DNA from 3 places in the Erythrobacter sp. BLCC-B19 genome. Region 2 is predicted to be linked to each of the others. Evidence: predicted binding sites of a transcription regulator. Region 2 holds the regulator's gene; each other region holds the start of a gene.
What was found. The regulator LexA, encoded in region 2, represses DNA repair genes until DNA is damaged. The targets are predictions, from matches to a motif close to GTTCCNCNCTTGTTCT.
Positions count from the first base shown of each region.

Region 1: PS060_RS10645 (DNA recombination protein RmuC) is a predicted target of LexA. The motif match lies at 8,810-8,825, and genes of this name have one in related genera.
Region 3: recA (recombinase RecA) is a predicted target of LexA. The motif match lies at 3,343-3,358, and genes of this name have one in related genera.

Region 1 is NZ_CP117516.1:2,306,186-2,316,522, reverse strand. Features, by position in the region: gene PS060_RS10690 (phosphoenolpyruvate carboxykinase) at 1-820, opposite strand, end outside; gene PS060_RS10685 (response regulator transcription factor) at 1,149-1,922, shown strand; gene PS060_RS10680 (stimulus-sensing domain-containing protein) at 1,915-3,507, shown strand; gene PS060_RS10675 (HPr kinase/phosphorylase) at 3,504-3,980, shown strand; gene rapZ (RNase adapter RapZ) at 3,977-4,924, shown strand; gene PS060_RS10665 (PTS sugar transporter subunit IIA) at 5,034-5,462, shown strand; gene PS060_RS10660 (HPr family phosphocarrier protein) at 5,473-5,751, shown strand; gene PS060_RS10655 (TrmH family RNA methyltransferase) at 5,785-6,579, shown strand; gene PS060_RS10650 (DUF3291 domain-containing protein) at 6,798-7,313, opposite strand; gene PS060_RS10645 (DNA recombination protein RmuC) at 7,319-8,794, opposite strand; gene PS060_RS10640 (peptide deformylase) at 9,019-9,594, opposite strand; gene PS060_RS10635 (DUF1330 domain-containing protein) at 9,675-10,049, shown strand; gene recR (recombination mediator RecR) at 10,046-10,337, opposite strand, start outside.
Region 2 is NZ_CP117516.1:3,042,453-3,052,789, reverse strand. Features, by position in the region: gene PS060_RS14360 (citrate synthase) at 1-687, opposite strand, end outside; gene gltX (glutamate--tRNA ligase) at 742-2,178, opposite strand; gene PS060_RS14350 (ComEC/Rec2 family competence protein) at 2,352-4,577, shown strand; gene lexA (transcriptional repressor LexA) at 4,723-5,406, opposite strand; gene PS060_RS14340 (molybdopterin molybdotransferase MoeA) at 5,603-6,796, opposite strand; gene moaC (cyclic pyranopterin monophosphate synthase MoaC) at 6,793-7,266, opposite strand; gene trpC (indole-3-glycerol phosphate synthase TrpC) at 7,263-8,063, opposite strand; gene trpD (anthranilate phosphoribosyltransferase) at 8,171-9,163, opposite strand; gene PS060_RS14320 (anthranilate synthase component II) at 9,160-9,771, opposite strand; gene PS060_RS14315 (phosphodiester glycosidase family protein) at 9,768-10,337, opposite strand, start outside.
Region 3 is NZ_CP117516.1:2,660,010-2,670,346, reverse strand. Features, by position in the region: gene alaS (alanine--tRNA ligase) at 1-1,924, opposite strand, end outside; gene recA (recombinase RecA) at 2,194-3,261, opposite strand; gene PS060_RS12435 (DUF4139 domain-containing protein) at 3,393-5,024, opposite strand; gene PS060_RS12430 (DUF4139 domain-containing protein) at 5,036-6,544, opposite strand; gene PS060_RS12425 (response regulator) at 6,649-9,063, opposite strand; gene PS060_RS12420 (DUF2062 domain-containing protein) at 9,194-9,847, opposite strand; gene smpB (SsrA-binding protein SmpB) at 9,949-10,337, opposite strand, start outside.

The DNA of each region.
Region 1 (10,337 bases), 740 kb from region 2:
TCTTGGCGTAGCAGCCGCCCTCGAAGTTGAAGACCGCGGTGTCCGACCAGCCATGCTCGTCATCGCCGATCAGCGTGCGGCTGGCGTCGGCCGAGAGCGTGGTCTTGCCAGTGCCCGAGAGGCCGAAGAAGATCGCGCTCTTGCCGTCCGCGCCGATATTGGCCGAGCAATGCATCGGCATCACGCCCTGCGCGGGGAGCAGGTAGTTGAGGAGGCCGAACACGCCCTTCTTCATCTCGCCCGAATATTCGGTGTTGCCGATCAGGATCAGCTTCTCGGTGAAGCTCACCGCGATCACCGTGTCGCTGCGGCAGCCGTGGCGCTCCGGGTCGGCCTTGAAGCTCGGCAGGTTGATGATGGTATATTCGGGGACGAAGCTGGCGAGCTCTTCCGCCGTGGGGCGCACCAGCAGGGTGCGGATGAACAGGTTGTGCCACGCCATCTGGTTGATGACGCGCACGTTGACCCGGTATTCCGGCTGCGAGCCGCCGAACAGGTCAGCGACGTAGAGTTCGCTCTGCCCTTCGAGTTCGTTGAGGAAGTCCGCCTTCAGCGCGGCGAAGTGTTCTTCGCTCATCGGCTGGTTGATGGTGCCCCAGTTGATCGTGTTCTCGGTCTCGGCATCGCGGACGATATACTTGTCCTTGACGCTGCGGCCGGTGAAGCGGCCGGTATCCACCAGCAGCGCGCCATGCTTGGTCAGCTTGCCTTCGCCCTTCTTCAGCGCGTGTTCGACCAGCGCCGAGGTGCCGAGATTGGCGTGGATCGTGGCGCCCGTTGTGAGGTTCTGAGCGGCCAGCGGGGTTGCGAGCGAGTTCAACTTACGTCTCCTGAGCGAGGCAGCGGAAATAAGAGGTCTGGCCAGCGGCGCTTGTGCGAATCCCCCTGCCCTTTGGGTTGTCTCGTAGCATGACCGCATACGTATGCAACCTTAGGCAATTTGATACTCGCACCAGCCCTCCGGTCCCTTGCCACGGCCCCCTAGATGGCGATTGTGCCTGCGTCAAACCGGGTGCGGCAAAAGCATTTGTGCACACGGCACAATCCTGGCTTTTCCGCCCCGGCGTTGCCGCCAGCGCCATTGCCCTCAGGCGCGCATGGCGCTACCCAAAGGCCATGCACGCGCGGGGGCAAAGAGGATAAAGGCCATGTCCGAGGGCACCACCGATCCTGCCTTGACGACGCCGGAGGCCGCGCCGGGTGAGGCGCGCAAGCTCCAGATCGCTCTGGTCGATGATGATCGCAACATCCTCACCACAGTCTCGATCGCGCTTCAGGCCGAAGGCTTTGCCACGCGCCTCTATTCCGATGGCGAGACCGCGCTCAAGGCGCTGCTCGACAATCCGCCTGACCTCGCCGTCTTCGACATCAAGATGCCCAAGATGGACGGGATGGAGCTGCTGCGGCGGCTGCGCGAGAATTCCGCCCTCCCCGTCATTTTCCTCACCAGCAAGGACGATGAAAGCGACGAGGAAGCAGGGCTCGAACTGGGCGCGGATGACTACATCGCCAAGCCCTTCAGCCTGCGCCTCCTGATCGCCCGCATCCGCGCGATCCTGCGCCGCGCCGAGCCGCTTGCGGCAGGCAGTTCGCCTGCTGCCGTGCCCGAACCGGCGCCCGCCAACCTGGTGCGGGGCCGCCTGTTCATGGACCCGGCGCGCCACCAGGTGATGTGGGACGGGCAGGCGGTCAGCCTTACCGTCACCGAATTCCTCATCCTCGAAGCGCTCGCGATCCGCCCCGGCGTGATCAAGAGCCGCAACCAGCTGATGGACGCGGCCTATCCCGACGATGTCTTCGTCGATGATCGCACGGTCGATAGCCACATCAAGCGGATGCGCCGCAAGTTCCGGCTGGTCGATCCCGCCTTCGATGCGATCGATACGCTCTATGGCGCGGGCTACAGCTTCACCGATGGCTGATCCGGCCGGTGACGGAGGGCGCGGCGCGGGGCGTGGGACGTCCGGGGCCGAGAAAATGACCGCGACGGGCCGCTTCGCCCTGACCGGTCGCATCCTCGCGGTCAACATTCTGCCGCTGCTGCTGCTGGGCAGCGGGCTATTCTATCTCGACAGCTATCGCACCCAGCTGATCAACGAGCGCCTGAACTCCGCCCGCATCGAAGCCCAGATCACCGCCGAGGCGCTGGCCGGAGCCACGCGCGAACGGCAGGAGGCGCTGCTGGTGCAGATCGGCAAGGAACAGCGGATGCGCCTGCGGATGTTCGACGCCAAGGGCCGCCTTACCGCCGACAGCTTTGCCCTTGCCGCGCCCGCCTTCCGCTTCAACGACATTGCCGATGACGATTGGGAACAGCGCTTCTCGCGCTGGCTCGACCGGACGGTCGACACCATCGTCAGCGCCGAAGCGGTGCAGGACTATCAGGAACCCGAGGCGCAGGACGCCGATGCATGGCCCGAACTCGCCCGCGCGCGCGAATTGGGCCTGTCGCAGGTGCGGCTCTATGACTGGCGCGACGGTACGCCGGTGATCACCGCCGCCGTGCCGGTCGGTCTGCAAGGCGCGACCCTGCTGACCGTGCGCAACGCGGTCGACATCACCGAAAGCGTGCGCGCGGCACGCTCGATGCTGTTCCTGGCGATGCTGCTGGTGCTGGGTGCCTCGGCGGCGCTCTCGCTGTTCCTCGCGCGCACCATCGTCACCCCCTTGCGGCTGCTCGCCCGCGCGGCGGTCAGGGTGAAGCAGGGGCGCGACCGCGAGGTGGAAGTGCCGCGCCTGCCGCAGCGCAGCGACGAGATCGGCCTGCTCGCCCGCGCGGTTTCCGACATGACCGGGGCGCTGCGCCAGCGGATCGACGCGGTCGACAGCTTCGCTGCGGATGTCGCGCACGAGATCAAGAACCCGCTCGCGTCCTTGCGCAACGCGGTCGACACTCTGCCGCGGGTCGAGGATCCGGCCCTGCGCGCCGAATTGCTCCAGATCGCGGCGCATGATGTGCGCCGGATCGACCGCCTCGTCACCGAGATTGCCGCAGCCAGCCGGGTCGACGCCGAGATCAGCCGGGCAACGCTGGAGCACGTCGACCTTGCCGAGCTTTTTGCCAACCTGATCCGCAGCCGCGAGAACCGGGGGCTGAACGGCGGGCGGCGGCTCGAACTCGACGCAAGGGTGCCGCAGGGGGCACGCCTGCGCGTGATGGGGGTGCCGACCCAGCTCGAGCGTGTGGCGGAAAACCTCATCGACAATGCCGTCTCCTTCTCGCCCGAGGGCGGCACGGTGCGCGTCACCTTGCGTCCGGCGGGGCGCATGGTGGTCACCGAAGTCACCGACGAGGGCCCCGGCATCGCCCCCGACGCGCGCGAAGCCGTGTTTCGCCGGTTCCATTCCGACCGCCCCGAAGGCGAGAGCTTCGGCAATCATTCCGGGCTCGGCCTTGCGATTGGCCGCGCCATTGCCGAAGCGCATGACGGCACCCTCACCGCCGAGGCCCGCCCCGACGGGACAGCGGGCGCGTGCCTGCGCCTCACCCTGCCTGCCGCGCCATGAACGGCCGCGTCCTTCACGCCAGCGCGGTGGTGATCGAGGGCCGCGCCTTGCTGATCGAGGGGAGGCCGGGCAGCGGCAAGTCAAGCCTCGCGCTCGCTCTGATCGACCGCGGTGCGGGGTTGATCGGCGATGATGCCGTGACCGTGGTGGCGCAGTCCGGACGCCTGATCGCCGCCCCGCCGCCCAATATCGCCGGACTGCTGGAACTGCGCGGGGTGGGCCTGGTGTCGCTCCCTGTCGCCGTGCCCGCCCCGGTCGCGCTGATCCTCACGCTCGGTGGCCCGCCGCCTGAGCGTCTGCCCGAAACGCCGCTGCCCACCCGCGACATCGAAGGCATTGCCGTGCCGGTGCTGGCCTTCGATCCCGGCGCCCATGCCCCGGCCCTGCGCGCCGAATGGGCGCTGCGACTGCACGGGCAGGTATTCGATCCATCTTCCCTTTGCCCCGGCCCATCACCACATAGAGCAGCATGAGCGATCCTGCCGCCCCTTCTTCCCCAGAGCCCGCGCCGGCGACCCCGCCGTCCGCGCGGCGACAGCTGCTGCTTGTCACCGGCCTTGCGGGCGCAGGCAAATCGACCGCGCTCGACGTGCTCGAGGATCTGGGCTGGGAGACGATCGACAACTTTCCGGTGCGGATGCTCAAGCGGCTCGTCACCATGCCTGACGAGACCCGCGGGCCGCTCGCGATCGGCTTCGATTCGCGCACCCGCGGCTTCGTGCCGGCCGACATCATCGCCTTGGTGAAGGACTTGAGCGCCCGGCCCGACCTCGCGCTCACCTCGCTGTTCCTCGACTGCGCGGGCGGCGAGCTCGAACGGCGCTTCAACGAGACGCGCCGCCGCCACCCGATGGCCGATGGCCGCCCGGTGCAGGAAGGCATAACGGCCGAGCGCGAGCTGCTCGAACCGCTGCGCCGCTGGGCGGAGGTGATGATCGACACCTCGGCGATGACCAGCAACGACCTGCAAGGCCGGATTCGCGAACTCTTCGCCCCGGCTGACAAGAGCGCGGCGCTGACCGTCACCCTGTCGAGCTTCGGCTTTGCTCGCGGGATGCCACCGCTGGCTGACCTGGTGTTCGATATGCGCTTCCTCGACAATCCGCACTGGGTGCCGGGCCTCAGGGAACAGACAGGGCAGGACGCCGCCGTGGGCGATCACATCCGCCGCGACCCGGCCTTCGCCGAGGCCTTCGCCCGGATCCGTGACCTGCTGCTGCTGCTGCTCCCGCGCTATGCCGAGCAGGGCAAGCCCTATGTTCATGTCGCTTTCGGCTGTACCGGCGGGAAACACCGCTCGGTCTTCACCGCCGAAGCCATGGCACAGGCCTTGCGCGATGCGGGTTTTTCCCCCACTGTCCGCCACCGCAACCTCGGCTCGCGTGCGGCTGACGCTCTTGAAGGCGACAAGCGCTAGCCGGCGGACGGGCAATTTTCGCTGCAATGCAACCAATCGCATTGTCGGCCACGGTAGAAACGCGTAAGGCAGCCCCCTCGCCGGGCAGTTAACGGACCCCTATTCACACATGATCGGCTTGATCCTGGTAACCCATGGCCGCCTCGCGGACCAATTCGTCGAGGCGATGGAGCACGTGGTCGGCCCGCAAGAGGGCATCGTCACGGTCTGCATCGGCCCCAATGACGACATGGAGCAGCGCCGCGCCGACATCGCCGGAGCAATCGCTGCGGTCGACGCGGGCAAGGGCGTCATCATCCTCACCGATCTGTTCGGCGGCACTCCGTCGAACCTGGCCATTTCGCTGCTTGAAACAGGCCATGTCGAGGTGATCGCGGGGATCAACCTGCCGATGCTGATCCGCCTCGCAGGCGCGCGCAAGGCGATGGACGTCACCGCTGCGGTCCACGCCGCGCAGACCGCCGGACGCAACTACATCACCATCGCCAGCGAATTGCTGAGCGCCGACACCGCCCCGCCCGCACGGGCCAAGGCCTAGGAACGCCGCCGTGGGGGAGGCAAGGCAGCACGTCACCATCGTCAACCGGCGCGGCTTGCACGCGCGGGCGAGCGCGAAGTTCGTCGGCGCGGTCGCCGCGTTGCCCGATGGCGTCAAGGTGACCGTCTCCAAGGCGCCGCACAGCGCGGCGGGCGGATCGATCCTCGGGCTGATGATGCTCGGCGCGGCCAAGGGTGACACGGTCGAAGTGGCGGTCGAAGGTGACGGCGCGGACGCGGTGCTCGCCGATCTCGTCGCGCTGATCGCCGACGGCTTCGGCGAGGACTAGTGCGCCGCGGCCGGTTGGGCTAGGCGGCCTGCCATGCGCAAGCACATCACCGGCTTTTCCAACCCGACGGTCAAATACCTGCGCTCGCTGCGGGACAAGAAGCATCGCAAGCGCGCGGGCCAGTTTCTTGTCGAAGGCCTTCGCCTGCTCGAAGATGCCCGGGCTTGCGGACGCTTGCCCCGGACGCTGGTGATGGCCGAGGGGCGCGAACATCCGCTGCTTGAACGGCTTGAGGCTGACGTCATGGCAGCGGGCGGCGAGGTGATCGCGACCACGCCCGACATTCTCTCCAAGATCACCGGCAAGGAGAACGCCCAGGCCGTGGCCGGGGTGTTTGACGAGTGGGACACGGCGCTCGGCCAGCTCGACCGCAACGCTGCGCCGATCTGGCTTGCCGCGCAGGCTTTGCGCGATCCGGGCAATCTCGGCACGATGCTGCGCACCTGCGACGCGGTGGGCGCAGGCGGCCTCATCCTGATCGACGACTGCGCCGACCCCTTCAGCGCCGAGGCCGTGCGGGCGAGCATGGGCGCGGTGTTCACCGTGGGGCTGGCACAGGCGCGGTGGGAGGATTTTCTGCCGTGGCTGCGCGCGGGAGACGGCCAGCTGGTCGCGGCTTCCTTGCGCGATGCCGTGCCCTATCGTGGGGCGGCCTATACGGCGCCGTGCTTCATCCTCGTCGGCAACGAATCGCAAGGTCTGCCGGAGGATTACGAGGCGGCCTGCGATCTGCGCGTGACCATGCCGATGAAAGGCCGCGCGGATTCCCTGAATGCGGCTATGGCAGGCGCGGTGCTGGCCTATGAAGTGCTGGCAGTGCTTGAATAAGCGTTACAAAGGTGACACCGTGTCACCTTTCCTACTTGGATTTTTTCTAGACAATACAGATTGATAGAGCAAACTTGCGTCCGGACGGACAAGAAATCACGCGCGCGAAATAGTCCCTGATCGAGCCGTGAGCGGGCTTTGCCGCGAGTTCTGGGGCGGACGATGAGAAAGAGCGGCCCGCACCATGACCCTCCCGATGCCTGTAGGAAAGCGTCGCTTCACGTGTTGCCGACGCACCAGGGATCAGGCTGCATATCGAGCGGCGGATCGGCGAGGCCGGGCTGCGGGAAGCGCGCCTTGAAGGTGAAGCTCTGCGGGCACGGGCCGTAGCGGTCGAGCATCCACAGGCGCGAAAGCCCCTCGTCGATGCTGGGGCGGTGGCCTACAGGCACCCACCACAAGGCCTGATAGGCGCTTTCGAAGCGGTGAAAATACTCGCGCCGCCGCGCCATTTCCGGCGTGTGGCCCGAGCGATAGACGAACGCGAACAGGCTTTCCGCATCCTGCCATACCGACATATTGACCAGCAGCAGCGGATCGGAGGCGACGTCAAAATCGGTCGCGTTGCCGCTGTCCGATTGCAGCCGCCAGACAAAGCCGGGCGAGGCATCGGCGATGGCGTTCACCCGTTCGAGCGCGTCGAAAAAGGGCTGCACCCGCGGATCGCCTTCGGGCGCGAGCAACTTGCCGATGTTGATCTGCGCCAACTGCCAGCCACTGCCCTGCCCTCTCATCCGCCTTACTCCGCTGCGTCGCGCTTGTCGCTTTCGCTATCCTTATCAGAGGCTTCGAGCGCTGCAACATCGGTGGCATCACCATTGCCGTAACGCGGCGACACTTCGACCAGCGGAACCTCATCGCTGATTTCCCGCTTGCCAATCTGGATGTGCTTTTCGGTGAGACGGCGGGCACGGCTCATTACATTGCCCTCATAGGTCCGCGCGAAATCGTTGAAGGAATTGACCGCGCGGCCGAGGTGAACGCCGGTCTTCATCAGATCGTCTTGGGTCTTAGCGAGGCTGTCGTAGAGCGTCGCTGCGAGTTTGCCGATCTCGCGCGCCTCACGCGCCAACCCTTCCTGTTGCCAGACTTGCGCAATCGTCCGCGCGATCGCCACAAGATTGGTCGGACTTGCGAGCAGAACTTTGTTCTTGAAGGCGAAGTCCCACAGGGTTGAGTCATGTTCGAGCGCGGCGGCGATGAAATGCTCGCCCGGCACGAACATGATCACGTAGTCGGGCGCGTTCTCGAACTGCGACTGGTAGCTTTTGGTGCCGAGTGTCTGGATGTGGTTGCGCATCGAGGCGGCGTGGTTGTCCAAATGCGCCTTGCGGGCATCCTCCTCCTCGGCCTCGAAGGCATCCTGATAGGCGTTGAGTGAAACTTTCGCGTCGATCACCAGCTGCTTGTTGCCCGGCACCCGCACGATTGCATCGGGGCGCAGCCGACCTTCGTCGGTGTCGATCGATTGTTCGGTTACGAAATCGGTGTGTTCGGACAGCCCACATTGTTCGAGCACGTTGCGCAACTGCTGTTCGCCCCAGCGCCCGCGCGCCTTGGGGGCATTGCGGAGCGAGTTGCCGAGCCGGAGCGCCTCGGTGCGGACCGCTTCCTGACCGACCCGCAGCGCATCGATTTGCCCCATAAGCTGGCCGAAGGCATCAACGCGCTGCTTCTCAAGTGCCTGCACCTGTTCTTCGTAGCTCCTGAGCCGCTGATCGACCGGAGCGAGCAGGGACTTCAACCGCTCTGCACTGGTCTTCTCACTCTCTTCGAACCGCGCGTGCGCCCGTTCAAGGAACGCCTTCTGCGCCTGTTCGAGCACCCGGCTGCCTGCGTTCTCGAATTCCTTCTTGAGACTGTCCTGCGCGGCGAGCAGCGCGGCTTTCTGTTCGGCAAAGGCCTTCTCGCGTTCAGCCGATGCACTTTCCAGCGCGGCAAGCTTCTGCGCCAGAGCAGCGCGATCGGCCTCCACCGAATCGAGCCGCGCCATCAGTCCATCGGCTTGGCCAACGCGCTCCTTGAGCCCCGCCACCTCGATCCGTGCCTCGCCCAGTTCGGCAATGGCGCGGGCGAATTTCGCCTCCCCCTCAGCCCCGGCCGCCTCCGCCGCCGTCAGCCGCGCGCGCAGGTCAGCCAGCGGGCGCGAGGCGATGAACCAGCCGAGGGCAAGGCCAGCCAAAAGGGCAATGATCGAGAGAATCGCAGGGTCCATGCGGCAAGCCTACACGGAACGAATGGGGAACGCTAGGCCTGCGTCGCGCTTTCCAACACAAAAGCGGGGCCCCGGGTCAAGCCCGGGGAGACGAAGAGGAAAATGGGGAGCGCGACCACCGGCCCGTAGGGCCGCAAGGCCGACCGGCCGCCCGCAGGTGCCCGAGCCTGCAAGGCTCGGATCAGCGCCGAGGACGTGCCCGCGGAGGCGGGCACGCAAACAAATTACGCCGCGCGCCGGATCTTCTCGAGCTTCTTCAGCACCATTGCGCGCTTCAGGCGCGAGAGGTGGTCGATGAACAGGATGCCTTCGAGGTGGTCCATCTCGTGCTGCAGGCAGGTCGCCATCAGGCCTTCGAGGTGTTCCTCGTGGGTGTTGCCGTCCAAGTCCTGATAGCGCACCGTGCAGGTCGCCGGGCGGTCGACGTCGGCGTAGATCTCGGGCACCGAGAGGCAGCCTTCCTGATAGGTCGAAAGCTCTGCCGCCGGATCGAGGATCACCGGGTTGATGAAGACGCGCGGTTCCTTCTTGGTCGCCGGGTGCGTGTGCTTGTGGCCGCCGTGGCTGGTGCATTCGACCGGCTCGGCATCGGGATCGTCGGGCTGGAGATCGATCACCAGCACCCGCTTGGGCACGCCGACCTGGATTGCGGCAAGGCCGATGCCCGGGGCATCGTACATCGTCTCGAACATATCGTCGACGAGGGTGCGCAGGTCGTCATTGAACTCATGCGGTTCGACCGGGGTCGAGACGACCTTGAGCCGGGGGTCCGGCACTTCGAGGATTTCGCGGATAGCCATGCGCGCGAAGATAGGGCCGTGACCGCGGCTTATCAAGCTGTCAGGATGACGCGGATCTGATGGCAATGGAGGGGACGAGGATGCGCAAGGCGGGGATGATCGGCGTGCTGGGGCTGGGAGTGGCCGGCACGGCGCTGGTGGCGGCGGGCGAGCAGGCTGCGCCCAAGGCCTATGTCGTGGGCGAGATCGCGGTCACCAATCCCGATGGCTATGCGCAATATGTCGCCAAGGTCGGCCCGGTGATCGCCGCTTGCGGCGGGCGCTATCTGGTGCGCGGCGGGGCGAGCGAGGCCCGCGAGGGGGCGGCGCCCGAGGGTCGGATGGTGGTGATCGAATTCGCCTCGATGGCGGCGGCGCGGGCGTGCCTTGACGGGGCGGATTACAAGGCGGTGGCGGGGCTGCGCCATGCCAATGCGCGCTCGCGGATCCTGCTGGTCGAGGGCGCCGCGCCCTAACCCACCGGCCGCCGCGCGCGCAGGGCTTGGGCCAGCGTGCCCTCGTCGAGATAGTCGAGCTCGCCGCCGACCGGCAGGCCGTGGGCGAGCTGGGTGACGCGCACCGGGAAGGCATCCAGCCGCTCGGCAAGGTAGTGCGCGGTGGTCTGGCCTTCGAGGGTGGCGTTCATGGCCAGCACCACTTCGTCGATCCCGCCCGCTTCCACACGGGCGAGCAGGCTGGCGATGTTGAGGCTGTCAGGGCCGATCCCGTCGAGCGCGGAGAGCCTGCCGCCGAGCACATGATAG
Region 2 (10,337 bases):
ATCGGCGTGGAGGATGAAGATCCGGTCCATCGCGCGCTCGACCGCCGGGATCACCTCATATTCCTCGGCCGGAACGCCGAAGGTCATGCGCAGGAAATTGCCGGTGTAGGACAGGCGGTTGTCCGGATACATGAAGGGCTGGCCGACCGAATACTTGTAGGCCATCGCCGCAATCGTCGGCATCTTGGCGATCAGCCGGTGCGAGGCGATCATGCGCTGGGTCGGATCGGCGATGTCGGTGCTGTCGTGATAGAACGCCGACAGCGCGCCGACCACGCCGCACATCACCGCCATCGGGTGCGCATCGCGGCGGAAGCCCCGATAGAAGGTCATCAGCTGCTCGTGCAGCATGGTGTGGCGAGTGATGGTGTAGGTGAACTTGTCGAGCTCGTCCTTGCTCGGCAGTTCGCCGTTGAGCAGCAGGTAGCTGACTTCCATAAAGCTGGAATGTTCGGCCAGCTGGCCGATCGGATAGCCGCGGTGCAGCAGCACGCCCTCGTCACCATCGATGTAGGTCAGCGCGCTTTCGCAGCTGGCGGTCGAGGTGAAGCCCGGGTCGAAGGTGAACGCCCCCGTCTGCGCGTAGAGCTTGCGGATGTCGATCACATCGGGGCCGGTGCTGCCTTCGAGCACCGGATATTCGAAGGTCTTGCCCCCGAGTTCGAGTTTCGCCGTCTTGTCTGCCAAGATCTATCTCCTGTCCAAAATCCCTGCCGCGCCCCGTGCGACCCGCAGCCTGCCCTAGGCGGCCTGCGCTTCGAGCCGGGCGAGCGCTTCGTCCCGGCCCAAAAGGACCAGCACGTCGAAAATACCGGGTGATGTGGTCGTCCCGGTTAGCGCCGCGCGCATCGGCTGCGCCAGCTTGCCAAGGCCCAATCCCTGCTCCTCGGCGAGCGCCTTCGTAGTGGCTTCGAGCGCCTCGCTTGTCCAGTCGTTTTGCGCTGCAAGTGCGTTGCAAATGACGCGCAGGATGGTGCGCGCGTCACCTTCGAGCAGGGCGGCGGCCTTTTCGGTCATAGCCAGGGGGCGTTTGGCAAAGAGAAATGCTGCGCCCTCAATGACTTCGATGAGGCTCTTGGCGCGGACTTTGAGAAACGGCATCGCCCGGGTCAGCAGCTCGACATCGGCATCCTCGCCCAGCCTTTCGGCAACCAGCGCGGCAAGGCGCGCGTCATCAGCCTCGCGCAGATAGTGACCGTTGAGATTCTCGAGCTTCTTGATGTCGAAGCGCGACGGGCTCTTGCCAACGCCGGAAAGGTCGAACAGCTCGACAGCCTCGGTGCGGGTGATTTCCTCGCGGTCGCCGTGCCCCCAGCCCAGACGCAGCAGATAATTGAACAGCGCCTCGGGCAGGATGCCGAATTCGTCGCGATAATTCTCGACCCCCAAGGCACCGTGGCGCTTGGACAGCTTGGCCCCGTCGCTGCCGTGGATCAGCGGGATGTGGGCATAGACCGGATCAGGCCAGTTGCCCTCGATCGCGTTCATCGCGCGGATGATCGGCAGCTGGCGGAAGGCGTTGTTGAGGTGATCGTCGCCGCGGATCACATGGGTCACCCCCATGTCGTGATCATCGACCACCACCGCGAGCATATAGGTCGGCGTCCCGTCAGCGCGCAGGATGATGTAATCGTCGATTTCCTCGTTCTTGACCGTTACCGGGCCTTGCACCTGGTCATGGATCGTCACTTCGCCTTCGTTCGGGGTCTTGAGCCGGATGACGAAGGGAGCACCTTCCGGCGCCTCGGCCGGATCGCGGTCACGCCAGCGGCCGTCATACCGCAGCGGCTGCTTGTTGGCGCGCTGATGCTCGCGCATGGCCTCAAGCTCTTCAGGCGTGGCAAAGCACTTGTAGGCGTGGCCGGCGGCCAGCAGGATCTGCGCGACTTCAGCGTGGCGCTCGGCCCGGTCGGACTGGAACACCGGCGGCGCATCATAATCAAGCCCTAGCCAGGCCAGCCCTTCGATGATCTTGTCGATCGCGTCCTGGGTGGAGCGCTTGCGATCGGTGTCCTCGATCCGCAGCAGCGTGCGGCCGCCGTGGTGGCGGGCGTAGAGCCAGTTGAACAGCGCGGTGCGCGCGCCGCCGATATGCAGATAGCCCGTGGGCGAGGGCGCGAAGCGGGTGACCACCTCACCAGTGGTGGCGGTGTCTGCGCTGCTGCTTTCGCTTGCCATAAGCTTCGAGTTCCTGTTCACTTTGAGCGGCTTGGCGCCAGCATCCGATGGGGCTGAGCCGGCCGGGGGACAAGCCGATGCGCGATGTGCCGATCATTCCTATGGGGGAGGATCCGGGCGGCCCGGATACTGCCGCGCAGCGACGTGCGCGCCCTTGGCAAACCGGGGACCACTTGTCCAGCGCTGCGGGCGCGATCCGGCAAGGGCTGGATGCTGGCGAGCGCTTTCTCGGCGCCGCCGGGTTCGACCGGGCACCATGGCTGGCGGTGCTGTTTGCTGGCGGGATCGTGTGCTGGTTCAGCTTGCCGCAGATGTGGCAATGGTGCGCTGCGCTGGCGGGCAGTGCGGGCACCGCGCTTGCTGCTCTGGTGCTCTGGCCGCCGGGAGGTGCAGCCGATGAGACGCGGGCCAATCTGCGCCTTGCTGTTTTTGCCTGCGGCCTGGTGTTCGCCTTGGGGATTGCGGTCGTCTGGGCGCGCTCGGCGATTGTCGGCGCGCCGCCGGTCGCTGCGCCCCTCGTGCAGATCATCGACGGGCGCGTGCTTGAACGCGAGGATCAACCCGCCGAGGGGCGACTGCGCCTGACGCTGGCAGTGCGCGGGATCGGCGATGGGCCCGAGGCCGCGATCGCGCGCAAGGTGCGGGTCAATGTCCCGCTTGCCACCTTTGGTGAGAACGGGCTTCCGGCCGGACTGGCCGAGGGCGCGGTGGTGCGGCTGCGTGCACGGCTGATGCCGCCGGCGCCGCCGATGCTGCCCGGCAGCTACGATTTTGCCCGCGCGGCATGGTTCAAGGGGCTTGCGGCGACCGGAACAATGATCGGCCCACTCACCTTGCTCCATCCCGCGCCCGAGAGCGGCGGTCTGGCGAGCCTCCAGCGCGCGCTGGCCGCCCATGTTCGCGCACAGGTGCCTGGCTCGCCCGGAGCGATTGCGGCGGCCTTTGCGAGCGGCGACAGGGGCGGGATTGCGCCTGCGGATGAAGTGGCGATGCGCGATTCCGGCCTGACGCACTTGCTCTCGATCAGCGGTCTTCACGTCAGCGCGGTGATCGCGGCGGCATATGTGCTGGCCTTGCGGCTGCTGGCGCTGTGGCCGGGGTTGGCCTTGCGGGTGCGGCTGCCGGTGGCGGCGGCGGGCGCCGGGGCGCTCGCGGGGATCGGTTACACGCTTCTCACCGGGGCCGAGGTGCCGACGGTGCGCAGCTGCGTTGCGGCCTTGCTGGTGCTGGGCGCGCTGGTCGCCGGGCGTGAGGCGCTGTCCTTGCGGATGGTCGCTGTCGCCGCTGGTTTTGTGCTGCTGCTATGGCCCGAGAGTGCGATCGGGCCCAGCTTCCAGATGAGCTTTGCCGCGGTGCTGGCCATCGTCGCGCTCTCGAACAGCGCCCCGGTGCGCGCCTTTCTGGCCCCGCGCGAGGAGCCGTGGTGGGCCAGCATCGGCCGGCGGGTCGTGATGCTGTTCGTCACCGGCGTTGTCATCGAACTGGCGCTGATGCCGATCGTGCTGTTCCATTTCCACCGCGCTGGCATTTACGGTGCCTTTGCCAATGTGATCGCGATTCCCTTGGTGACATTTGTCTCCATGCCATTGATTGCGCTGGGTTTGCTGCTTGATGCGGTGGGGTTGGGCTGGCCTGTGTGGTGGCTGGTGGAACGCTCGCTCGCGCTCTTGCTCGGGATCGCGCACCTGACGGCGGGGCAGGCTGGCGCGGTCACATTGATGCCGCAGATCAGCGGGGTGACGGTGGCGCTGTTCGCAGCCGGTGGCCTGTGGCTTGCGCTGTGGCGCGGGCGGGTGCGGCTTGCAGGGTTACTGCCCGTCGGTCTGGCGAGCCTGCTCGTCTGGGCGACCCCGATCCCCGATCTGCTGGTGGCGGGCGACGGGCAGCAGGCGGGGATCACGCTTGCCGGGCCTGATGGAGAGACCCGCCTTCTGGCGCTGCGCGACAGCCGCTCGGCCTATACCCGCGACAATCTGATGGAACTGGCAGGCGTTGCCGCGGAGCCTGTACCGCTGGCCGAATGGCCCGGAGCGCGTTGCTCCTCGGCCTTCTGTGCCATCACGCTGCGGCGTGGCGGGCGGGACTGGTCCTTGCTGCTCGGACGGGGGCGGGCGCAGGTGGAGGAGCGCGCTCTGGCGGCGGCCTGCGCCGAGGCAGACATCGTTGTTTCGGAACGCTTTCTGCCTCGATCCTGCCGCCCGCGCTGGTTCAAGGCCGACCGGCGGATGCTCGAACGATCAGGCGGGCTTGCGGTTGATCTGGAAGCGCAAAGCATCACCACGGTTGCCGCGAGCCAGGGAGAGCATGGCTGGTGGCAGCCACCGGCAACACGCGCCCTGCCGCCAGAGCGGAGTATCCGGAAAGCTGCGATGATGCGGCAAAACCCTGCGACACCGTGACAAAAACCTGCGATGCGCCGACAGGAGCAGGGCAGGCGGGCACAAACGATGCGGTGCAGGGGCCGCCGCCACAATCCAACACGTCAGCCAGACCGATCAGGCCGGAAGCGCAGGGCTCGCGCCCTGCCTTCCGGCCCGCCTGTCGTCAGTGGTAGCGCCGCAGCAATCCGGCCAGCTTGCCCTGCACCTCGACTTCGCCGGGGGCATAGAACTGCGGATCATAGGCCGCATTGGCCGGATCGAGCCGCACCTTGCCGCCTTCGCGCCGCAGGTACTTGAGCGTCGCTTCCTCGCCGCGCACCAGTGCCACCACGATCTCGCCGTCGCGCGCGGTGTTGGTCCGCCGCACCAGGGCGAAATCGCCGTCGAAAATCCCGGCCTCGACCATCGAATCGCCCGAGACTTCGAGCGCGTAATGTTCACCCGGGCCAAGCAGCGCAGCAGGCACCGGCAGGGTCGACTGGCCTTCCAGCGCCTCAATCGGGGCACCCGCCGCGATCCGGCCGTGGAGCGGCAGTTCGATCACGTCATTGGCCGCTTCAGGCGCGCGCGCTGCCGGAGCAGGCATCGCCACGACATTGTCCCCCGCAGGCGCAGGCCGCGACGGGGTGGTATCGCCCGGTTCACGGATCACTTCGAGCGCGCGCGCCCGGTTGGGCAGGCGGCGCAGGAAGCCGCGTTCTTCCAGCGCGGAGATCAGCCGGTGCACGCCCGACTTGCTCTTCAGATCGAGCGCTTCCTTCATTTCCTCGAAACTCGGCGAGATCCCGGTTTCTTCCAGCCGCTGCTGGATGAAGACGATCAGCTCGCGCTGTTTTGCGGTCAGCATTGGTCAAACTCCTGTGGTCGCACCCACAACGCCCCCATGCTGGAGGCGCCGTGCCAATCCCTTGCGTGCGCCAAGAGGCACCCCGAAACAGGTGCGTTGATTGCACTTGTCGTCCGCCATTAAGGTGAACGAACAAGGAACAATTAGGAAACTAAATTACCCGAGTCAAGCGCGCCCGACGGCAAAACCGCGCAAATCAGCCATTTCGGAGCTGGAACACCGGAACGGGCGAGCCGGCGGCCAGCATCGGGGCGTGGGCGGGACGGTCGATCAGCGCGTCAGCAGCAGCCAGCGCCGACAGCGCCGAGGAATCCTGCGATCCGGCAAGGCGCACGCTCTCGCCTCTGATGAGGGCCCGCAGGAATTCGCGCCTTGGGCCGACCGCGGGGAGATCCTCGGCTGCCGCCATGATCACGGCGCGCGGCAAGGGCGCGGGATCGCCCATGCTGGCGCGCACCAGCGGAAGCGCGAAAAGGAACGCGGTGACAAAGCTCGATACCGGATTGCCCGGCAGCCCAAGGATGACTTGCGAGCCCTTGGCACTCTGGCGTGTGGCCACCAGCAGCGGCTTGCCCGGTTTGATCGCGATCTTCCAGAAGGCGATTTCGGCCCCCCAGTCCGCCAGCGCGGGCTTGATGAGATCGTGATCGCCCACCGATGCGCCGCCCGATGTGATGAGGATATCGGCCCCCTCGGCCAAGGCCAGCGCCTCGGCGAGCGCGGCGCGATCATCGGGCACCGGGCCAATGCGGGTGACCTCGCAGCCGAGCGGGGCGAGCATCGCTGCGATCATGGCCGCATTGCTGGCGGGGATCTGGTGCGGCAGGCAGTCAGCCGGATCGCGGGCAAGTTCGTCCCCCGAATCCATCACCGCAACCTTGACCCGGGCCGCGACCTCGATCGAGCCATGCCCGGCGGCCAGCACTAGCGCGAGACGGGCCGGGGTCAGCCGGGTGCCGCGCGTCAGCAGCAGGTCGCCCGCGTGAAAATCGAACCCCCGCGCACGGATGTGCCGCCCTGGCGGCGGAACTTCGGTTGCCGTGATGATCCCGGCCTCATCGCGGGCATCTTCCTGGAGCAGCACCCGGTCGGCCCCCGGCGGCACGATCGCGCCGGTCGAGATCCGCACGCACTGATTGTCCGACAGAACCTCGCGGAAGGGTGATCCGGCGCGGCTTTCACCCACCAAGCGCCACGGGCCTGCGCCCGGCGCGAGTGCATAGCCATCCATCGCTGACAGATCGGCCGCGGGCTGGGTGCGGGCGGCGCGGATGTCCTGCGCGATGCACCGACCTGACGCGGTATCGACCGGCACGGTTTCATGGGCCGGCTGCGGCGCGAGGGCAAGCAGGCGGGCCTGCGCGTCTTCGAGCGCCAGCGGCGCGCTCAAGGCTGCGCGCTCCAGTCGCCGGACTTGCCGCCGGTCTTGGCGATCAGGCGGACTTCGGAGATCACCATGCCCTTGTCGATCGCCTTGGCCATGTCATAGATTGTGAGGAGTGCGATGGAAGCGGCTGTCATCGCTTCCATTTCCACGCCGGTCTTGCCGGTCAGCGAGGCTGTGGCGGTGGCGCGGATCGCGCTTTCCTCATAGGCGAACTCGATATTGACGGCTTCGAGCCCGAGCGGGTGGCACAGCGGGATCAGCTCGCCGGTGCGTTTGGCGGCCATGATCCCGGCGATGCGCGCGGTGCCGAGGACATCGCCCTTGGGGGCATTGCCTGCGCGGATCGCTTCGAGCGCCTCGGCCGACATGGTGATCCGCCCCGAGGCGACCGCGCGCCGCGCCGTGGCGGGCTTGCCGCCGACATCGACCATGTGGGCCGCGCCGCTGGCATCGAGGTGGGTGAGTTTGCTCATGCCGCCGCTTGTGCGCCGAGCAGCGTTCGGGTGGCACTCGCAATATCGTCAGCCCGCATCAGGCTTTCGCCCACAAGGAAGCTGCGCACGCCTGCGGCTTCGAGGCGCTGGCAATCGGCATGGGTGTTGATCCCGCTCTCGCCCACGATCAGCGTGCCGGGCGGCATCAGCGGGGCGAGCCTTTCGGTGACGGCGAGCGAGGTGGTGAAGGTCTTGAGGTCGCGATTGTTGACCCCGATCAGGCGCGATTGGAGCGTGGCGGCGGCGCGTTCGAGCTCGGCCTCGTCATGGACTTCGACCAGCACGTCCATGCCCTGTTCGCGCGCGGCGGCTTCGATCTCGGCCATCTGCGCGTCGGAGAGGGCGGCGACGATGATCAGGATCGCATCGGCCCCGATGGCGCGGGCTTCGAGGCATTGCCAGGGATCGACCATGAAGTCCTTGCGCAGCACCGGCAGTGCGCAGGCGGCGCGGGCGGCGATGAGGTAATCCTCGTGCCCCTGAAAATAGGGCGCGTCGGTGAGGACGGAGAGGCACGCGGCACCGCCTGCTTCATAGGCGGCAGCATGGGCGGCGGGGTGGAAATCGGCGCGGATCAGGCCCTTGGAGGGGCTGGCCTTCTTGATCTCGGCGATCAGGGCATAGCCGCTGGCGGCGCGGGAGCGCAGGGCAGCCTCGAACCCGCGCGGGGCGCTCTGCGCGGCAGCAGCCCCGGCGAGCGCGGCGGGGGTGGTCGCGGCCTTGCGGGCGGCGACTTCGAGAGCCTTGTTGGCGCAGATTTCTTCGAGCTTGTTCAATTCAAAAACCGTTCGTGCTGAGCCTGTCGAAGCACCGTTCTTCGTCTTCAAGCGGCAGATAAGGGGAAGGACAGCCCTTCGACAAGCTCAGGGCGAACGGGAATGGGTTATTTGGCGAGCGCGATCCATTTCTCCAGGAGCGCCAGTGCCGCGCCTGAATCAAGCGCTTCGGCCGCCATCGCGGCCCGCTCGCGCCAGTCCGCGCCGCGCCCGGCGACCAGCAGCGCGCCCGCCGCGTTGAACAGCACCGCGTCGCGGTAGGGGCCAGGGGTGCCCATCAGCAGCGCCTTCAATGCCGCCGCGTTGTGCTTGGCATCATCGCCCCGGATCGCTTCGATCGGCGCATGGGGGAGGCCCGCCGCGCCCGCATCGACCCGCTCCATGGTGAAGGCATGGCCGGTCACCACCGCGACCTCGTTGCCGCCTGCGAGGCTCAACTCGTCGAGCCCCTCGTCGCCCGAAACGATCAGCGACTTGCCGGTGCCGAGCCGCGCCAATGCGCCCGCATAGATCGGCACATAGGCAGGCCGCGCAATGCCGATCAGCTGGCTGGTGACGCCTGCCGGGTTGGAGAGTGGGCCCATCAGGTTGAAGATCGTGCGCTGGCCGATCCGCACCCGGATGGGCTGGATCCGCGCCATTGCCGGGTGGTGGTTTCTGGCGAACAGGAAGCAGATGCCGATTTCCGCGAGGGTCTTTTCGGCGGTTCGTCCCGCCGCGTCCATGTCCAGCCCGAGCGCTTCCAGTGTGTCCGCAGCGCCTGCTTTCGAAGATGCCGCACGGTTGCCATGCTTGGCGACCGGCACCCCGCAGGCCGCGACCACCAGGCTGACGGCGGTGGAGACATTGAGGGTGTGGTGCCCGTCGCCCCCCGTGCCGCAGACGTCGATTGCGCCTTCGGGGGCATCAATCGGGATCAGCCGCGCCCGCAGCGCCCGCGCCGCGCCCGCGATCTCGTCCGCCGTCTCACCGCGCGCGGAGAGGGCGACGAGGAACTGCGCGATTTCGTCCTCGGTCGGCGCGCCATCGAGCAGCACGCCGAACGCCGCCTCGGCCTCGGCCTCGGACAGGGGTGCGGTGATATCGGGCAGGGCGCTCATGCCGAAAGCCTTGCGGGCAGCACCGGATCGAGACCGCACAGCTTCACGAAGTTGGCGAGCAGCGCATGGCCATGCTCGGTGGCGATGCTTTCGGGGTGGAACTGGACCGAATGGATCGGGAGGCTGGCGTGGCGGAAGCCCATCACGCTGGGGTGATCGCTGCCGGGCGTTTCGGCATGGGCATTGGCGACCAGCTCCGGCGGCACATTCACCACCTCAAGGCTGTGATAGCGCGTGGCGATGAAGGGCGAGGGGAGCCCTTCGAACACCCCCGTCCCGTCATGCGTCACCGGCGAGGTCTTGCCATGCATCAGCCCCCCGCGCTGCACCGTCCCGCCGAAATGCTGGCCGATGGCCTGATGGCCGAGACACACGCCCATCAAGGGCTTGCCCGCATCGGCACAGGCCGCGACCAGATCGAGGCTGATCCCCGCCTCATTGGGCGTGCAGGGGCCGGGCGAAATCAGGAACCCCGCCGCATTGGTCCGCAACGCCTCCGACGCGGTCAGCGCATCATTGCGCTCGACGCGCACTTCGGCCCCCAACTCCATCAGGTAATGGACGAGGTTGAAGGTGAAGCTGTCGTAATTGTCGATGACGAGGATCATTGTGCCTCTGCCTCTGCCTCTGCCGATGGCTCTGCCGTCGGAGCCGCCTTTGCCGCGCGCTTGCTCACCAAGATGATCGGCCCCACGCGGCCCTTGTCCATCCGGGCGGTGGCCGGGTCCCACAGGCTCGACACCTGCCCATCGAGATAGAGCGCGGTCGCGACCTTCAGCTCGTCGCGATAGAAGCGCGCCAGCTGGCCGAAGCTGATCGGCGCGCCCGAGATCACGAAATGCGCCTTGCCGCTCGCGTCCACGCCCACGCCGTTGCGGATCGCCCTCGAGGGGCCGTCGTCCTGAATTTCGGGGTGGAGCTTGCCATCAATCAGCAGCAGCGGGCCCGATTGCGTGCCGAAATCGGGACGATCCCCCACCGTCTCGAAGAAGGTGTTGCTGCCCAGCACGCGCCACTTGCTCCCCGTGCCGAAGAACACCCCGTTGGGCTTCATGTAGAAATTGCCCTCACCCGCGGCGCGGTTCAGCTCCTTCAGCCGCTCGCCCTTCTGGACGAAGTAGCCGATGGGCTTCAGATCATCGCCATACATCCCGCCATTGACGGCAAAGGCGAT
Region 3 (10,337 bases), 380 kb from region 2:
CGCCAGCGGCGACGGCATCGTCGGGTGTCATCAGGCGGGTGCTGACGGCCTCGTTGGCGCGGATTTCGGCGTTCACTTCAGCTTCGATCGCGGCGATATCCTCCGCGGTGAGGGCCACAGGGTGGGAGAAATCGAACCGCAAGCGATCCTCGGCGACCATGCTGCCCTTCTGCGTCACGTGGCCGCCCAGGCGGTTGCGCAGCGCGGCGTGGACGAGGTGGGTGGCCGAATGGTTGGCGCGGATGCGGTCGCGGCGCTCGGCATCGACCTTCAGTTCAACCGTGTCGCCGACCGTGACTTCGCCTGCCTCGATACGCACCTGATGGGCGTGGAGACGCCCCAAAGGCTTCGACGTATCCGTGACTTGCGCGCGCAGGCCGGCAAGGCTGGCGATGGTGCCCGCATCACCTGTCTGGCCGCCGCTTTCGCCATAGAACGGCGTCTGGTTGGTGAGGATCACGACCTCGTCACCTGCCGCAGCGCTGGCGACTTCGGCCCCGCCCTTGACGATGGCGACAACCTTCCCCTCGCCGCTGGTTGAGGCATAGCCGGTGAATTCGGTCGCCCCTTCCCGCTCGGCGATGTCGAACCAGACTTCGCCGGACGCGGCATCACCGCTGCCCTTCCAGGCGGCGCGGGCGGCGGCCTTCTGGCGCGCCATCGCGGCATCGAAGCCGGCCTTGTCGACCCCGATCCCGCGCACGCGCAGGGCATCTTCGGTGAGGTCATAGGGGAAGCCGTAAGTGTCGTAGAGGCGGAAGGCGACTTCGCCATCAAGCTCGCCGCCGCTCGCCAGATCGCCGGTTGCTTCGTCGAGCAATTTCAGACCCTTGTCGAGCGTGCGGCGGAACTGGGTCTCCTCGCGCTCCAGCACTTCGGCGATCAGCGCCTGCCCGCGCTGGAGCTCGGGATAGGCCTGCCCCATCTCGGTCACGAGCGCCGGGACGAGGCGATGCATCAGCGGCTCGGACGCGCCGAGCAGGTGGGCGTGGCGCATGGCGCGGCGCATGATGCGCCGGAGGACGTAGCCTCGACCTTCGTTGGAGGGGAGGACGCCGTCGGCCATCAGGAAGCTGGTCGAACGCAGGTGATCGGCGATGACGCGGTGCGAGGCAGCGGACTCGCCCGCGGCGGCGACGCCGGTGAGGCTTTCGCTTGCGGCGATCAGCGCCTTGAAGGTGTCGGTGTCGTAGTTGTCGTGCACGCCCTGAAGCACGGCGGCGACGCGCTCGATTCCCATGCCGGTGTCGATCGAGGGCTTGGGCAAGTCGCGGCGCGTGCCATCAACCTGCTGTTCGTATTGCATAAACACGAGGTTCCAGATCTCGACAAAGCGATCCCCGTCCTCGTCCGGGCTGCCCGGAGGGCCGCCGAAGATGTGCTCGCCGTGATCGTAGAAGATTTCCGAGCACGGGCCGCAGGGGCCGGTATCGCCCATCGACCAGAAGTTGTCATTGGTCGGGATCCGGATGATCCGGCTGTCCGGCAGACCCGCGATCTTGGCCCAAAGTGCGGCGGCCTCGTCGTCTGTATGATATACGGTGACGGTGAGGCGGTCCTTGGGCAGACCCCATTCCTTGGTCAGCAGCGTCCATGCATGGGTGATCGCCTCTTCCTTGAAGTAGTCGCCAAAGGAAAAATTCCCAAGCATTTCAAAGAATGTATGGTGCCGCGCGGTGTAGCCGACATTGTCGAGGTCATTGTGCTTGCCGCCCGCACGGACGCATTTCTGCGAGGAGGCCGCGCGCGGGGACGCCGGGGTTTCCAGCCCGGTGAACACGTTCTTGAACGGCACCATCCCCGCGTTGACGAACATCAGCGTCGGATCGTTGTAGGGAACGAGCGGTGCGCTCGGCGTGGGCGTGTGCCCGTTCCTACCGAAGTAGTCGAGGAAGGAGCGGCGGATTTCGTTGGTCGACGTCATGGCCGTGCAGTTAGGCAAACCGCAGGGATTTCGCAATGGATCGCGCAATTTCGCGGTTTACGCGGCGACACGCCGCGACAAGGCGTCGCAACAGTTGCGCAAACGCCGACAACAGCGGTGATGAAAGGGGTTCCGGCCGCAAGCACCGCGCAAACCGAAAAGCCGGCGCGCGCTTCCGGGGAGGAGCACACGCCGGCGTTCCGGGTGTCCGGGCGCGGATCTGGCAGCCAGCGCGCGGGACACGCGCTGGCCTCACGCCCGCTTGGGGATCAGTCTTCCGAGTCCGCGTCCGGCCCGGTCATCATTTCCCCGGCAACCTGATCGGTGCGGCTGCGGATCGCAGCTTCCAACCGGTCGCAAACTTCAGGATTGTCCTTGAGGTAGTTCTTGGCGTTTTCACGCCCCTGCCCGATGCGGATCGAATCGTACGAGAACCAGCTCCCCGATTTCTCGACCAGGCCCGCCTTCACCCCAAGGTCGAGGATTTCGCCGATCTTGGAGATGCCTTCGCCATACATGATGTCGAATTCGACCTGCTTGAACGGCGGGGCGACCTTGTTCTTGACCACCTTCACGCGGGTGGTGTTGCCGGTGATCTCGTCGCGTTCCTTGATCTGGCCGGTGCGGCGGATGTCGAGACGCACCGAAGCATAGAACTTGAGCGCATTGCCGCCGGTGGTGGTTTCCGGGTTGCCGTACATCACCCCGATCTTCATGCGCAGCTGGTTGATGAAGATCACCATGCAGCGCGAGCGGCTGATCGAGCCGGTCAGCTTGCGCAGGCTCTGGCTCATCAGGCGCGCCTGAAGGCCGACGTGCGAATCGCCCATCTCGCCTTCGATTTCCGCGCGCGGCACCAGCGCCGCGACCGAATCGACCACCAGCACGTCGATCGCGTTCGAGCGCACCAGCGTATCGGTGATTTCGAGCGCCTGTTCGCCGGTATCGGGCTGCGAGACGATCAGCTCGTCAATGTCGACGCCGAGCTTCTTGGCATAGACCGGATCAAGCGCGTGTTCGGCATCGACGAAAGCCGCGGTGCCGCCCATCTTCTGCGCTTCGGCAATGACGTGCAGCGCGAGCGTGGTCTTGCCCGAGCTTTCCGGGCCATAAACTTCAATCACCCGGCCACGCGGCAGGCCGCCGATGCCAAGGGCAATATCCAGCCCCAGCGATCCGGTCGAAATGGCTTCGACCTGCATCGCTTCCTTCGAGCCCAGCTTCATCGCCGAACCCTTGCCGAATGCACGATCAATCTGCGCGAGCGCGGCTTCGAGAGCCTTCTGACGGTCCACGGCCTTCTTGTCCTCTTCCACCAATTTCAATTGGGTAGCCATCGCACGCGCTCCTTCGCTTGCCTAGGGGCCATGCGGAGTTTTCCGCCGCCCGTGACAGCTATGTATCGCGTTTGTTCTCATGGAACAAGTAGGGAACGAAAATTTTTTCCGCCGCGCCGCCCGCGCGCGTCCTACTCGCCCTGCCCGTCGCGCGCCTTCCAGTCGAAGCTGGTGGTGGCGTTGGCCGGAACACTCACCTCGACCGTCTGCCAGCCGTTCTTCATCTCGACCTTGTGACGCGGGAAGCGGATCTCGTAGTCGCCCGCCCAGCCCAGTTGCAGGCGCACGCGCACGGGGTGCGGGTTGGCGTTGGTCAGCACCGCACGCATCGGTGCCCATTTCGACAGATCCGAGGCGCGTCCGTCACGGGTGTAATTGCCGCAATGGCTGAAGACCTGCGCGCTCGTCGCCAGCCCCAGTTCCACATCCTGCCCGCGCGCGTAGTCGCGCAAGGTGGTTTGCGCTGCGACCTGCGGGCCGCGCGCCGTGGGCTCATAGACCGTCAGCGCGCCCTGGGGGAGCGCGATGCCGAGGCCCTGCTTGTCCTCGTTCTTGGTCACCAGCAGCAGATTGGCGGGGGTGGGATCGTCCAGCTCGGGGTCGATCACATCGTCCGCATCGCACTGCGCCAGATAGAGATAGCGCGCCTTGACTGTGTCCTTGTTGAGGAAGGCGACCTGCTTCATCCCCTTGGCCGATACATCGACCCGGTCTGGCACGCGGAACAGCTTGAGGTCACCCAGGTCTTCCTCGTCGGCGGTGACGACCGAGATGGGCATGGCGGCTTCATAGGACGCCTCGCGCCGCATCGCGGTGACGATGATCGTGTCGTCCATCATCGCCGGCGCATAGGCCATCGGCGGGGGTGGCGGCGCCGGGTAGAGAATTGGCACCGGCGGAGGCGGCACATCCGAGGTGGTGCCGAGCGGGTAGCAGGTGAGATAGAGCCCCTCGGCCACCGGCGGATCGGCGAGGCTCTGATAGTCGCTCTCGACATTCAATTCGCCCGCGACGATCTGGAGCCGGGCCGCATCGAAGTTCTGGCCATTGTCGTTGACCAGCGTGAGCCAGCTCAAGAGGCCCATCTCGAAGGTCTCGCCGCTCTGCTTTTCGGTGAGGTTGGCGACGTAGTTGGCCTGCCAGTCGAAGCCCCAGGCGAGGTAGGTGAGAGTCACGTCATAGGTGCCGCCCTCGGCCGAGCGGGTGTCGACCGAGAACACCGGCTGGGCGGACAATCCGGCGGGCACGCGGTTATAGCTGAGGGTTTCGGGGAGGCCCGAACACCGCACCGCCTCGAACCCCTGCCCGGTCTGGAGCACCAGCCCGCCATCGGCGCGGGTGCGCACCACAGCGCTTTCGCTCACCTGCTGGCCGGTCGCGGGATTGGTGCGGGTGATGGTGACGCGGTTGCCCAATGACCCGTCAACCAGCGCGGCGGGCGAGAGCAGCGCGGCGTTGCGGTTCTTTTCGATCGTGCCGCCGGGCAGGCCCGTGACGATCGCGGAGACGCCGATCATCCCCTCGGCCACGCCTTCGAAGCGGATGGTCGATTCGCCCCTGGGCAGAGTGACGCGCCGGGTCTCGGAGATCATCGCGAGGCCTTGCGGATCGTCACGCTCCAGCGCCTCGTCCGGGTCGCGGTCGGGGTTGCGGTAGATGGTGACGGCAAGATCGGTCGGCGCGGAGGCGTCCACCACCTCGCGCGCCCAGGCAGGCGCTGCGACCACCGCCGCGCCCGCCAGCCAGATTGCGGCCCGCCGCATCGCCCCGCGCCTTAGTAGCGGGTTTCGTAGGTGACGCGGAACACCCGCTCGCCCTCGGCCGGCACGGCGACCTTGTAGCGGCGCGTGTCGTAGTTCAGCTGCTCGCCCTTGATGTCTTCGGACGGGATGCGGAAATCGTCGGCCCACCAGCTGCGATTGAGGCCGGTCTGGGTGAGTTCGACCTCGACCGGCGTCTTCTTGGCGTTGGTGACGGTGTAGCGCATGACGGTGCGGTAATAGGTCTTGGGGCGTTCAAGCGTGATGGTGCGGCTCTGCGCGCCATCGGTGATGCGGAAGCGCTCGGTCTTGACCCATTCGTCGGAGGTGATCGTCTCGCGCTTTTCGACCTCGGCCTTGACCGTGATGTCGAAGGCGTCGCCCGTCACCAGCGAGAGCTCGCTGCCCATCGGGGTGTGGCCGATGCTATTCTCGCCGATGAATTGCGGGGTGCCCTGGCTGTCACGCTGGTAGAAGCGCACCGTGCCCGCGGGGAGCGCGTCGCCGAGCCCCTGATCCTTCGAGGAGGAAAAGGCGATGCGGCTCTGCACGTTCTGGGGCTGCTCGTCGTTCTGCTGCCAGTAGACGCCGCGCGAATAGATCTTCTTCGCGGGCACGGATTGCACGTCGAGGAAGCTCACCTGCTTGGTCTGGGCATTGGCGACCGTGGTGCGGCCGGTGATGGGGTAGAGGTAGAAATCGCCCAGCCGCTCGCGCGAGGCGGCCTCGGTGCCGGCGCGGGTCATGCCGCGCTCGCCAAACCCGCGCGGGCCGCCGCCGCCATTGGGGTTGCCCGCGACCAGCACCGTATCGGCATTGTGGAAGGTGGTGCCGGTGTTGTTGGTCAGCGTCACCCAGCCCTGCATGTCGATGGTGCCGCCCGCCTCGTTATAGAGCGCGACATAATCCGCGCTCCAGCCGAGACCGTCGGTGAGATAGCGCAAGTTGACCGGGCGGGTGCCGGCACGCGTGCTGTCGAGATTGACCGAGAGCGTGGGCCGCGCGCGCAGGCCCGGAGGCACGCGGTCGAAGATCACGCGCACCGGCAGGCCATCGTCGCGCAGCACCTCGATCCGGTCGCCGATCTGGAGCACCGTGCCGCCCGCGACCGAGAGCACCTTGGCCCGCTCGCGCGTTTCGGCGCCGGTCGCCGGGTTGGTGCGCAGCAGCGTCACCATCTGGCCGACCGCCTTCTCCATCAGCTTGCCGGGGGTGAGCAGGTCGTAATCGAAGTTCTGTTCGATGATGGTGGTATCGGCGGCCGCGAAGCTCAATGTTTCGGGCTGGATCTGCGCCGAGACATCGGGAAATTCGACACGGGTCTTGCCCTGCGCGATGGGCAACTGGCGCACGTCCTGCACCAGCGCGAGATCATTGTTGTAGATCGTCAGCGACACATCGCCCTGCGCGGTCGCATCGGGATCGGGCACGCCTTGCGCAATAGCCATGGGCGCGAAAGCCCCCGCGGCCAGAAGCGCCGCCGCCGAAAGCCCGCAAGCGGCCGAAATTGCGCGAAGTGCCATAGCCATGTCCCCTCAAGTCCTCTGGGACACGAGATGAACGATCCGGCGGCTTTATCCAAGGTGAACAGCGCGAATTTCGGGGGAAGTCACGCCCCTTGCGCCGTCTATCCCTGACGCGACCCTTCAAGCGCGCGCGCCTCGCGCAGCACCGCGCCGACCTTGTCGCCGATCGCCGCGACGCTGAAAGGCTTGGCGATGAAGTGCATATCGGGAATGTCGATGTCGCGGCGCAGCTGTTCCTCGGCATAGCCCGACATGAACAACACCGGCAGGCGCGGATGGCGCGCGCGGATCGCGCGAACCATGGCAGGCCCGTCCATCCCCGGCATCACCACGTCGCTGACGACGATGTCGAATTCGGTCGTGCCCTCCTCGATCGCGGCGAGCCCCTCCTCGCCATTGGCGCAGGCCGTGACCGTGTAGCCGGCCCGCGACAAGGCGCGCTCGGCGACGGTGCGGACCATGTCCTCGTCCTCCACCAGCAGCACCTTGCCCCCCGCCGACCAGTCCGAGGAGACCAGTTCGGGCACGGGCCGCTTGCGCGGTGCCTCGCCGCGGTGGACGGGGAAATAGACCGTGAAGCGCGCACCCACCGGATGGCCGGTCTTGTCGGCAATGTTGTCGGCGAAGATGAACCCGCCCGATTGCTTGACGATCCCGTAAGCGGTCGAGAGGCCAAGGCCGGTGCCCTTGCCCTGTTCCTTGGTGGTGAAGAACGGCTCGAACAGCTTGGGCAGCACGTGCGGCGGAATCCCGCCGCCGGTGTCCTGCACGATCAGCACGGTATAGTCCGCCGCCGGCAAGACCTCGGAACCAAGCTGGATCACCTGCTTGGCCTGAAGCGTGCGGGTGTAAAGCGAGATCCGCCCCCGCCCGTCCCCGCGCGACTGGATCGCATCGCGGGCGTTGACGGCGAGGTTCATGATCACCTGTTCCAGCTGCTGCGGATCGGCGCGCACCGGGCCGAGATTGCGGTCATGCTGGACGTAATAGGTGATCTTCTCGCCCAGCAGCCGCTTGATCAGCGGGCTGACCTCGCTGACGACGTCGGGCAGCTGGATGATCTCGGGCCGCAGCGTCTGCTGGCGCGAGAAGGCGAGCAATTGCCGGGTCAGCGCGGCGGCGCGGTTGGAATTGGCGCGGATCTGCTGGATGTCGTCATAATCGCTGTCGCCCGGAATATGGCGCAGCAGCATCAGATCGCAGGTGCCGATGATCGCGGTCAGCACATTGTTGAAATCATGCGCGACCCCGCCCGCGAGCTGGCCGACGGCCTGCATCTTGGTCGCCTGCGCCACCTGCCGCCGCAGCTGATTCTCCTGGCTGGTATCCGCCAGCGAAAGCAGCACCGCCGCCTCGCCCAGCCCCCGCACGCCCGCAAGGCCAAGGCTGACCGGCTCTTCCGGCGAATTGGTCAGCCGCACCGCGACATCGCCGCTGGTCGAAGGCCCGCGCCCGTGGCGGCGCACCGCATCGGACAGCGCGGCCTTGTCCTCGCGCACCACCAGATCGGTCGGGAAGGCGGGCAGCCCCCGCCCCTCGCGCCCGACAGAGCGCAGGAAAGCATCATTGCCGAACAGGAAGCGCCCGTCGCGGTCGGTCATGGCGAGGCCCAGCGGCAATTGCGCCAAGAGCGCGTCAAGCTGCGCCACCCCGGCCTGCGCCGCGCCGTCAAAGCCGCTGCCGATGCCCACGCCCGAATCGATCAGCAGCATCAGCGAGGTCGCCTCGTCCGGCCCGGCGGCGGTGACGCGCTCCTCCGGGTCGACCAGCGGCACATCGACCAATGTCTGCGGTGTGCCGCCCCGCCCTTCGCGGGCGAAGAAGATCCGGTCACGCTCGTCCGAACGCAGGAAGCTGACGAAATCCTGCCCCACCAAAGTCGCGCGTTCATCGCCTGCCGCGCGCTCTGCGAAGCCCGAACTGACCGCGCGGATCACGCCGTCCGCTGTGGTGATCGCGGTCTCGATCCCTGCCCGGCTGAGCATCTTGCCGAACGGCCCTGCCAGATCGAGCGCGCCCAGATCAGCCCCGGCGCGGGCGCGGGCGGTGGGCTTCAGCCGCCAGATCAGGTGATCCTCGCCCCGCCCGGCGCGGGTGGCGGTGACCTGCCAGCTCGTTTCGTCCTCGGCTTCGACCTCGTCCAGCGCCGCCGTGCCATCGCGCCAGGCATGGCGGGCGAGCAGCGTGACAGCCTCAAGCGCCGCACGCCCCATCGGCAGCGCCGGGGGCGCGGCATTGGCACCGAAGCTGTCGAGATAGAAGCGGTTGGCGCAGACCATGCGGTTGGCGCGGTCGGTGATCGCGATGGCCTCGCCCGGACGCTCGATTGCAGCGACGGTGACGCTCCAGTCGGGCGCGGGCGGCGCTTCGCCCAAAGGCGCGATCCGCACCCGGTCAAGCAGCACCACCCCGCCCAGCAGCACGGCCGAAGCCAGCACGAAGGCCAGTGCGACCAGCCCGCTGCCGGTGGCGAAATAGAGCACCCCGGCGCTCCCCACCAGCGCACCGCCCAGCATCGCCAGCAGCTGGGCGGGCGGCGCTTCGGCGGCGACAGGAGGGGAGTGATCGGGGCCGGTGCGGCGGGACAAGAGAAGCGCTCCTCGGGTGAAAGGGTCGGGCGCAAGGCTGCGCGCCGGAAGCGCTTCCCTACTGCGCTCCGAGCCGCTGGTCGAGCCGCGCTTCCATCGCCTTCAACCGTCTGGCGCGTTTGCGGGACACCACAGCGCGCCACACCCAGCCGGACACCAGATAGCCGATCAGCGGCGTTACCACCGACAGCACCAGATAGCCCACCACCGTGGCGCCTGCGACCTGATAGGCGTCCATCAGGAATGCCCAGGTGCCGGTTTCCATCTTGGCACTGGCCGCAGCGGCAGCGCCAGCATCGATCCGCAGCGCGAAATCGCCGATCTTGTAGGCAATCGCCATCCAGAAGGGCAGCGTGAAGGGATTGGTGATGAAGGTCACCAGCGCGGCCAGCGGCACATTGGCGCGGGTCGGCAGGGCGAGGAAGGCGGACAGGAAGATCTGCCCGATGGGAATGATGAAGGCCGCAAACAGCCCCAGCGCCACCCCGCGCGGCACCGAGCGGCGGGTGAAGCGCCACAGCTCGGGCGACAGGAACCGGTGCGCGATCGGGGCGAGATACTTGTTCTGCGCCATCTCCTCGCGCGTCGGGGTGTTCTTGCGGATGATATCCATCGCCCAGGTCTTCGACCGTGCCGAAACACTCGGCCGGGGGCGCGGCGCAGGGCTCATGCGCTGGCGCTCGTCAGTCGCGGGAGGGCGGAAATGTTGCATGATCGGGATCGAAGGCGGAACCGGGGCTGCATGATGAGAGCCCATATGGGTAGCATGGCGGTGGTGACCAGTAGGTGAATCCCTTCCCTCGCGAGAATTTTTCACCCCCGCTCGCGCATGACTCTCGCCTTGTCGCGTTTCCAGTCGCGTTCCTTGATGCTGGCGCGCTTGTCGTGGGTCTGCTTGCCCTTGGCGAGCGCGAGTTCGACCTTCGCCCGGCCGGTGCGGTTGAAATAGATCGACAGCGGCACCAGCGTCATGCCCTTGCGCTCGACCGCCCCGAACAGCTTGTCGATCTCGCGTTCGTGCAGCAGCAGCTTGCGCGGGCGGCGCGGTTCGTGGTTGAGGCGGTTGCCGTGGCTGTATTCGGGGATGTTGGCGTTCACCAGCCACACCTGCCCGTCCTTCACCTCGGCATAGCTTTCGGCAATGCTCGCCTCGCCCGCCCTGAGCGCCTTGACCTCGGTGCCCTGCAAGGCAAGGCCGGCCT